2 regions of the Paenibacillus sp. FSL H3-0333 genome follow, and region 1 is predicted to be linked to the other one. Evidence: predicted binding sites of a transcription regulator. Region 1 holds the regulator's gene; the other holds the start of a gene.
What was found. Region 1 encodes Rex, which represses fermentation and respiration genes when NADH is low (regulators of the CRP and FNR family bind a similar motif). Its sites were predicted from a motif close to TTGTGAAATATTTCACAA; they were not measured.
Positions count from the first base shown of each region.

Region 2: a site for Rex is predicted at 2,340-2,357, ahead of MHH78_RS02680 (cytochrome ubiquinol oxidase subunit I). Genes of this name have one in related genera too.

Region 1 covers NZ_JBBODG010000001.1:3,271,307-3,276,174, forward strand. The annotation lists gene dinG (ATP-dependent DNA helicase DinG) at 1-2,584, shown strand, start outside; gene MHH78_RS14360 (redox-sensing transcriptional repressor Rex) at 2,723-3,373, shown strand; gene MHH78_RS14365 (amidohydrolase) at 3,363-4,664, shown strand; gene MHH78_RS14370 (cell wall elongation regulator TseB-like domain-containing protein) at 4,694-4,868, shown strand, end outside.
Region 2 covers NZ_JBBODG010000001.1:599,206-604,073, forward strand. The annotation lists gene MHH78_RS02665 (S1C family serine protease) at 84-1,331, shown strand; gene MHH78_RS02670 (cold-shock protein) at 1,726-1,926, shown strand; gene MHH78_RS02675 (cold-shock protein) at 2,018-2,248, shown strand; gene MHH78_RS02680 (cytochrome ubiquinol oxidase subunit I) at 2,472-3,860, shown strand; gene cydB (cytochrome d ubiquinol oxidase subunit II) at 3,864-4,868, shown strand, end outside.

The DNA.
Region 1 (4,868 bases):
TCATTTTTTGCAGAATGCGCTGGACCGCTGCGGCTACCTGCCGTTTCAGGGGCGGATTCTGGATACGATTGATTTTCTCAAAATATGCTTTCCCTCGCTGAGCACTTATCAGCTTGGCGCGGTAAGCAGCCACTTCGGCATTACGCATGACCGTCCCCATCAGGCGGACAGTGATGCGCTTGCCACGGCTATTGTGCTGCTCAAATGTCTGGAAGAGCTGCAGAGTCTGCCGCTCTTGACGATTCAGCGGCTGAATGAGCTGTTCGCGGACGAAGACAGTGATCTGGCCTGGTATTTCGACGGTCTGCTGCGGGAGCGGGAGATGGAGACCTTTCAGCCGGAAGGTGAGCTGAGCTTCTACCGCCAGCTTGCGCTGGCTGTGGGGGACTGGGCAGAGCTGGATTCGCCACGGGAGGAAGGAAGCGTCAATCCGCTGGAGAATATTACCTTTGAAGAATATATGGATGAGGTAACCAAGCGGCTGAAGGCTGCTCTTCCCCAGTATGAGAGCCGCGAAGCCCAGGAGCTGATGATCCATGAGGTCATTACAGCACTTGAGCAGGACAAGCATCTGCTGATTGAAGCGGGAACAGGCACCGGCAAATCGCTGGGTTATCTGCTTCCGGCCATCTACCATAGTGTGAAAAGTAATCAGAAGGTGATGGTCAGCACTCATACCATTAACCTTCAGGATCAGCTGCGGGAGCGGGATATCCCGCTCTTAACCAGCGTTGTGCCGTTCCCGTTCAAGGCCTCCATCTTTAAGGGAAGAGGGCACTATTTGTGTCTGCGCAAGTTCGAACATAGAATGAACAAAAAGGACTTTACGAGTCCAAGGGAAGAAGCGCTCACCGCTGCGCAAATGCTCGTCTGGCTGACCCAGACGACGACCGGCGATGATGAGGAGCTTAACTTAAGCGGACGGGGCGGCGATTTCTGGGAGACTGTTTCCAGTGATACCGACTCCTGCCTGGGACGCGCCTGTCCCTGGTTCCGCAAATGCTATTACCACCGGGCCAAGCATGAAGCCGGGATCTCCGATGTGGTGGTCACCAATCACTCCAAGCTGTTCGCAGATGTCAAAGCCGGGCATCAGCTTCTTCCGGCGTACGACCATCTTGTTATTGATGAAGCCCATCATCTGGAGGATATTGCCGGCAAGCATCTTGGCATGCAGATGAAATATTTCACATTCGCCCATACCCTCACCCGTCTCTATAAAGATAGCCGTAGCGGGCAGCTGCCTGCCCTCCGCCAGAGTCTGCAGTCTTCAGGCAGTGAGCAGGCCTCCGAATGGAGCGGCGTGATCGACCGGATCTATCCAGATCTGCTGACGGTGAAGGAGTCCTGGGATGCGCTTAGTGACAGGCTCTTCAGCCTGCTGCCCGAGCGCAGCGATGCCGGAGCCGGTGAAGCAGGCCAGCTGGTGGCACGCCTGCAGCCGGGCAAGAAGCCGAAGGATTGGGAGGAGCTGGCTGCCCTTGAGAATACACTGAACCTCAGTCTGAGCGATATCATCCGCAAGGGCGACAAAATGCTCAATGAGATGCGTGACACGGACAGCCAGTCCTCCTCAGACAGTCTTGTGACTGATATCGGCGGGTTATTCAAGGATCTGGCATCCATTAGAGAGCAGATCCGCTTCTTCATGAGTCTGAACGATGAGAATATCGTGTATTGGCTGGAGGGAAGCGGCAATTATAAGGGCAAGTCGCTGCAAATGTATGCTGTTCCCGTAGATGTCAGCACCCAGCTCAGGGAGCTGTTCTTCGATAAGAAGAAGAGCATTATCCTGACCTCGGCCACCTTATCCGTGGATAAATCCTTCCAGTTCATGATCGATAACCTGGGTCTTGGCGAGGCTGCCGAGCAGAGGCGTCTGATGACTGCACTGCTTCCATCGCCATTCAAGTATCGTGAGCAGGCTCTCCTGGTCATTCCCCGGGACTTCCCTAGCGTCAAGGGAAGTATAGGTGATGCCCGCTTTGTGGACACCCTCGTGCACTCCCTTGCCGAGACAGCTGTAACAACACGGGGGCGGATGCTGGTGCTGTTCACCTCCTACAAGATGCTGCGCCAGGTGTATGAACCGCTGAAGGAGGCGCTTGCCTCACAGGATATCGCGGTGCTGGGACAAGGCGTGGAAGGCGGCAGCCGGAGCAAGCTGATCCGCCGCTTCCAGGATAGCCCGGCTTCGGTCTTGCTGGGTACCAGCAGCTTCTGGGAAGGGGTGGATATCCCGGGAGAAGCATTGACCTGCCTGGCGATTGTCAGACTGCCGTTCCAGCCGCCGAATCACCCGCTGGCAGAAGCGAAGTCGGAGCTGCTTCAGGCACAGAAGAAGAATCCGTTCATGAAGCTGTCCGTGCCGCAGGCCGTCATCCGCTTCAAGCAGGGCTTCGGGCGGCTGGTCCGCACGGCGCAGGACCGGGGCATCGTAATTGTGTACGATACCAGAGTCATTGAATCGCATTACGGAAAGTACTTCCTGTACTCGCTCCCCGGTCCCAAGATGGAGCATATGCTCACCGAGCAGATGGTCCCGAGAATTGCCGAATGGCTGGATGACGGCGGGGTTTCCTAATTCATCTGCTATTGCTATTATTAATAAGTCATGATTAACCTGAAGATCCGTTCCCGCCTGCCCTGCCACTCCGGCAGGCGGCGGGGCACGGTTGCTATAATTGTACGGGTCTAACACAACTTTTAAGGAGGAGAATACATGAAATCGGATAAAATATCGGAGGCCGTCGTGCGCAGGCTACCAGTGTACCTGCGTTTCCTGAACGATCTCCAAAAACGTGAAATCTCCACAGTCTCTTCCCAGGAGCTGGGCCAGAAGCTTGATCTGAATCCCGCCCAGATCCGTAAGGATTTGGCTTATTTCGGTGATTTTGGCAGAAAAGGCATCGGCTATGATGTATCTTATCTGATTGAGAAGATCCGCCATATCCTGAAGCTTGACCAGCAAATTAATGTTGCACTGGTTGGAGCCGGTAATCTCGGTCATGCCTTGTCAAACTACAACGCTTACTTAAAGGATACGATGAAGATTACTGCCATCTTCGATGCCTACCCGCCGAAGGTGGGCCAGCAAATCAACTCGCTGGTTGTGCAGCCGATGGAGGAGCTAAGCAGTACAATCCGTTCGCAGGGCATCCGGATCGGGATTATTACCGTGCCCGACAGCGAAGCCCAGAACGTAGCTGATATTCTTGTCGATTCCGGTATCGAGGCGATTCTGAACTTCGCACCGGTTATTCTCAAGACGCCTGCCAATATCCGGATTCATGCCGCAGATTTCACCACAGATCTGCAGAGCTTGGCCTATTATTTGCATGATGGAAAGGATGAGGCTGAAGATGAGCAGTAAGATCACGATAATCAAGAATGGGCACTTCCTGGTTCCGGGCAGTGACAAGCCGGTTCTGAGCGGGTACATGACCCTGGAGAATGATTTGATTACTTACATAGGTGAAGCTGAGCCAGTAGTGGAGGATGGCGCACAGGTCGTAGACGGCAGCCGTCTGCTGTTCATGCCTGGTCTGGTCAATACCCATGGTCATACTGCAATGTCACTGCTGCGCGGATACGGCGACGATATGGTGCTTCAGTCTTGGCTGCAGGAGAAGATGTGGCCGATGGAAGAGAAATTCACTGGTGATGATGTATATTGGGGAACCTCGTTGTCCGTGCTGGAGATGCTGAAGGGCGGCACAACCACCTTCCTCGATATGTATGATCATATGGACCGGGTAGCGGAAGTGACCGAGCAGTCCGGTATTCGTGCGGTGTTGATGCGCGGCGTAATTGGGCTGTGCCCGGAAGAGGTACAGCAAGCGAAGCTCGCTGAGGCGATTGCTTTTGCCCGTAACTGGCACGGCAAGGCTGACGGCAGAATTACGACCATGCTCTCACCGCACGCCCCGTACACCTGTCCTCCAGAGTTTTTCATGAAGTTTGTGCAGGCTGCCCATGATCTGGACCTGCCAATGCACACCCATATGTCCGAGACGCGCCATGAAGTGGAACAGAACGTGGCCGACTACGGCCTGCGTCCGGTCGCACATCTGGAGAAGCTCGGAATGTTCACCCGTCCTTCGCTCATTGCCCACGGGGTTCATCTGAACGATGAAGAGATCGGGATTCTGGCCCGCCATAACGTTGGCGTGTCGCATAACCCCGGCAGTAACCTGAAGCTGGCCAGCGGGGTTGCTCGTGTTCCTGAACTGCTGAGAGCCGGGATTAAGGTCTCCCTGGGTACAGACGGCGCGGCAAGCAACAACAATCTGGATATGTTCGAAGAGATGAGGCTGGCGGCTCTGATCCACAAGGGCGTAAGCGGTGATCCTACAGCGGTACCGGCTCCTGAGGCGCTTCTGATGGCTACGGAGTACGGGGCGCAGTCTATTTTCCTAAGCGGGGTAGGCCGGCTTGCAGCAGGAATGAAGGCCGACTTCATCGCACTTGATATTGACCAGCCTCATCTGCTGCCGCATACCGATCTGCTCTCCCATGCCGTATATTCGGCAAGTGCCAAGGATGTAGAGCATGTATGGGTGAACGGCCAGCAGGTTGTGAAGCATGGACAATGCCTGACACTTGATGAAGAAGCCATCCGCCGCAAAGCACAGGAGACGTTCGAGAGCCTGCTTAAACGGTAATTCAGGGGAACGGGAAAGGAAGCAGCGTGGTGAAGAAGAAGAGGGGAAAATGGATCTGGCTGGGGATTACCGTGGTGCTGCTCCTTCTGTTCGGACTAAGCCAGTTCTATGCCTACATTATGAAGGACCAGTGGAACGAGCGGAGTGAGGCCAAGGAGCTGGCCCGGGCGCGTGCCGGACTAACAGAGGTAACCAAGGCCCAGA
Region 2 (4,868 bases), 2.7 Mb from region 1:
AGAGATATAGCGGTTAAGCTCGGGCGTGGTTGCTTGGCGTTCAGGTCGTGAATGCGGTGGCAATAGAGGGGAGAGAGTGTAACATGGGATTATTTGATGATGATTTCTATTCAACCAAGGTGTCACGGCGCAAAAGCGGCAAATCTAAATCAACCGGCGGATATGCTGACGGCAAGTGGGCTGTCCGCAAATCGAAGCGGTCGCTGGCAACCTGGCAGATCTCGCTGATCAGCTCTGTCTGCAGTGCTGTAGCGGCTGTGCTGCTGTTCAGTCTGGTAACGGGACAGTTCGCCGCTGAGAGAGCCCAGGCTCCGGTGGTTATTGATAAGGTGGCTGCGAGCAGCGCAGATCCGTATGACCGGATTATTCAGGCTGCTGCACATATCCGCCCTGCGGTAGTGAGCATCATTAATCATAAACAAGACAATAAGGAACTTAATATTCTCGATGAATCTGCGCTAGGCTCGGGAGTTATCTATAAAAAGGATGACAATAAGGCATTTATCATCACGAATAATCATGTCATTGAGGGTGCCGGCAAGCTGGAAGTGGTTACAGTAGACGGCGTGACACACAAGGCGGAGCTGGTAGGTGCCGACAAGGTGAGCGATATTGCTGTGCTCTCCATTGACGGCAAGGGAATCGACCGGATTGCTGAGATCGGGGATTCTTCCAAGCTGCGTCTGGGTGAGACTGTCATTGCCATCGGCAACCCGCTGGGGCTTGGAGATACACTGACTTCCGGCATTGTCAGCTACACAGAGCGGACGATACCGGTGTCACTGAACCAGGACGGCGTGTACGATTGGGAGCAGGAAGTGATCCAGACGGATGCGGCCATTAACGAGGGCAACAGCGGGGGCGCACTAGTGGATCTGGACGGCAAGGTGATTGGGATCAATACGATGAAGATCTCTGATACGGGGGTAGAGGGACTGGGCTTTGCGATTCCCTCCAATCATGTGGTGGATACAGCCAATGAGCTTACCTCCAAAGGCCGGATAGCCCGGTCATACCTGGGCGTCTATTCAGTGGATCTGAATAATCCTTATGTACCGCTGGCCGATGACCAGCGTAAGGAGCTCAATCTTCCGTCGCTAGTAACCGATGGGGTTGTGGTTCTGGATGCTGTGGGACCGGCGAAGGAAGCGGGTCTGCAGCTTAACGATGTGATTACCAAGTTCAACGATAAGCCGATTACCTCCACGCTGTCGCTGCGCAAATATCTGTACGATCATACCAAGATCGGTGATAAGCTGAAGATTACCTTCTACCGCAATGGTGAAGTGAAGCAGACCACAGTCCAGCTTCTTGAGAAGCCAGAGGAATAAAATTGGAAATGGCCGTATATAATAATGAGGCAGTCACGATTACGGAAACAGTTCAAGCCGTCCTTTTCAGGAAAAAAAGAAGAGGGCGGGGCTGTTTCAAGAATAAATAAATGGGGTAATTGGTAGCAATGGGTATAAATATTACAATTTATTATGACTGGTAGCCCTTACATTGGGAAGTAGTCCTTATAAGGGAAAAAACGGAGGAATTAGGATAGAACAGCTTGCCTTTGTTATTAAGGTGTGGTAACATGAAATTGTTCTTACATTGATACCTTATTCTCGCATTGAAAAGGGCTGTCAACCAAAGCTACAACCTTTCTCAATGTGTGAATTTTTTCTTTGTCTGAAGATAAAAAGAACATATTAATTTAAATTTGTGGAGGTAACACACATGCAAACAGGTACAGTTAAATGGTTCAACGCAGAAAAAGGATTCGGTTTCATCGAAGTTGAAGGCGGAAGCGACGTATTCGTTCACTTCAGCGCAATCACTGGCGACGGCTTCAAAACTTTGGACGAAGGCCAACGCGTTGAATTCAACGTTGTTCAAGGCAACCGCGGACCACAAGCCGAAAACGTTGTAAAACTGTAATTAATAGAAGGTACCGTCCCCGCTTGTGAAAGTTGGGACGGTCTTTTTTTATCATCACTTGCTTGCAACATAAAGGAAGGGAGGAACGGCAATGAACTACCGGAAAAAGCCTTTGGAGGAAGTACCGGAAGAAAATACCGCAATTTGGGCCTGTACCAATGAGGATTGCAATGGATGGATGAGGGATAATTTCGCATTTGAACATGCGCCTTCCTGCCGTCTCTGTCATTCCCCAATGGTTCGTAGCATGAAGATGCTGCCGCAATTGCTTAATTCAAATGGCGATCTCAAATCGCTTAAGAAAGGTATTTCCATTACCTAGACCAATACCTTTATGAGTCAAGACAACTATATATGCAGGACACCTTCAAGACGGTGAAACCGTCTTATTTTTTTTGCTTTTAAATGCAAAATTGTGATATTTGTCACAAATTTATTGTTTTTTATGCCTAAACGGGGCGTATAATGTGATAATTATCACACTTTGAGTGATGGGAATTTGACAAAATAGACATAACGAAATGGGGAGAAGGAAGGGGAGAAATATGGATACAGTACTGCTGTCGCGTATACAATTTGCGTCGACGACAATTTTTCATTATTTCTTTGTGCCAGTATCGATCGGACTTGCGCTCATAATTGCCATTATGGAGACCATGTACGTAAGAAAGGGCAATGAAGAGTACAAAAGAATGGCGCAATTCTGGGGGAAGCTATTCCTGATTAACTTCGCAGTAGGTGTAGTAACAGGGATCTTGCAGGAGTTCCAGTTCGGGATGAACTGGTCGGATTATTCGCGCTTCGTCGGTGATGTGTTCGGGGCTCCGCTTGCGATTGAAGCCTTGTTGGCCTTCTTCCTGGAGTCCACGTTCATCGGAATCTGGATCTTCGGCTGGGATAAGGTATCCAAGCGGATTCATCTGTTATCCATCTGGCTGGTCGCCTTCGGAACGATGCTGTCGGCATTCTGGATTCTGCTGGCTAACTCGTTCATGCAGCATCCGGTCGGCTTCCAGATTAACAATGGCCGTGCTGAGATGAACGACATCTTCGCACTGATTACAAACGGCCAGCTGCTGGTGGAATTTCCGCATACAGTCCTTGCCGCTTACGCTACAGGCGCCTTCCTGGTAACAGGGATCAGTGCATACAAATTGCTTAAGAAGCAGGACGTTGCCTTTTTCCGAAAATCATTCGAGATTGCAGCCATTGTAGGGGTTATCTCTTCCTTCGGCGTTGCGGTTGCAGGACATGCACAGGCTCAATATCTGGTAGAGACACAGCCAATGAAGATGGCCGCATCCGAAGCGCTGTGGGGCGAGAGCGGCGACCCGGCACCTTGGACGGTGTTTGCCAATATCGATGTGAAGAACCAGACCAACAGCAATGAAGTTCAGGTTCCGTATCTGCTGAGCTTCCTGTCCTACAGTAAATTCTCCGGTGAAGTGAAGGGGATGCTGGAGCTGCAGCAGGAGTATGAAGTGGCCTATGGGCCAGGAGATTATATTCCACCGGTCAAAACAACCTTCTGGAGCTTCCGGATCATGGTGGCTGCAGGCTCGCTGATGATACTGTTTGGGGTATACGCGATCTACCTCATGTGGCGTAAAAAGATGGACAGACCCAATACCTGGTTCATGCGCTTCATGTTCTGGGGACTGCTGCTTCCGCCGATTGCCAACACGGCCGGCTGGATTATGACAGAGATCGGGCGTCAGCCATGGACTGTATTCGGACTTATGACTACAGAAGACAGTGTATCACCTAATATTACCAGCGGACAGGTGCTGTTCTCGGTGATTTCTTTTACCGCGATCTATGCCATATTGGGTGCAGTGCTAGTCGGCCTGTTCGTCAAAGTGATCAAAAAAGGTCCTTATGCTATGGATAACGAACACGGTGAATCCCACGATCCGTATAACAAGGAGGGCTAACCCATGTCACTTAATGAATTATGGTTTCTGCTGATTGCGGTGCTGTTCGTCGGGTTCTTCTTCCTGGAAGGCTTCGACTTCGGTGTAGGGATGGAGACGCAGATTCTGGCCAAGAATGATACGGAGCGACGGATACTGATCAATTCGATCGGGCCGTTCTGGGATGCGAATGAGGTATGGCTGATTACGGGTGCCGGTGCCATGTTCGCGGCCTTCCCGCATTGGTATGCTACGCTGTTCAGCGGCTTCTATATTCCGTTTGTATTTGCTCTGCTGGCGTTAATCGCCCGTGGTGTCGCCTTCGAATTCAGAGGCAAGCGCGATTCCAAGGCGTGGCAGAAAACCTGGGATGTCTGCATCTTCTTCGGAAGCTTCCTGCCGCCGTTCCTGCTCGCCGTGGTATTCGCCAGCTTCATCAAGGGCTTGCCGATCGACAAGGATATGCAGATGTATGCCGGATTCTTCGATATCGTCAATGCGTATACGGTGGTTGCAGGGATTACGGTTGTCCTGCTGTGTCTGGTGCACGGGCTGATGTTCACTACGCTCCGCACGCTTGGAGATCTGCAGGAACGGGCGCGTAAGCTGGCCCAGAAGCTGCTGATTCCACTGGCGGCGCTCTTGGTAGCCTTCGTTGTGATGACATATACTATGACGGATATCTTCGATAAACGCGGAACGCTGCTGTGGATTGTAGTCGTTCTCGCTGTAGCTGCTTATCTGCTGGCCGGATATTTCATGACTAAGAAGAAGGATGGCTATGCCTTCGGGATGACTGGTGCTGTGATGGCGCTGTCTGTTGCATCGATCTTCATCGGACTGTTCCCGCGGGTTATGATCAGCTCGCTGGATCAGGCGTTCAACCTGACGATTACGAATGCGGCCTCCGGCCAATATTCGCTGAAGGTGATGACGATTGTAGCGCTGACCCTGCTGCCGTTCGTGCTGGGCTATCAAATCTGGAGTTATTTCATCTTCCACAAACGGGTTCATGAGAAGGAGCATCTT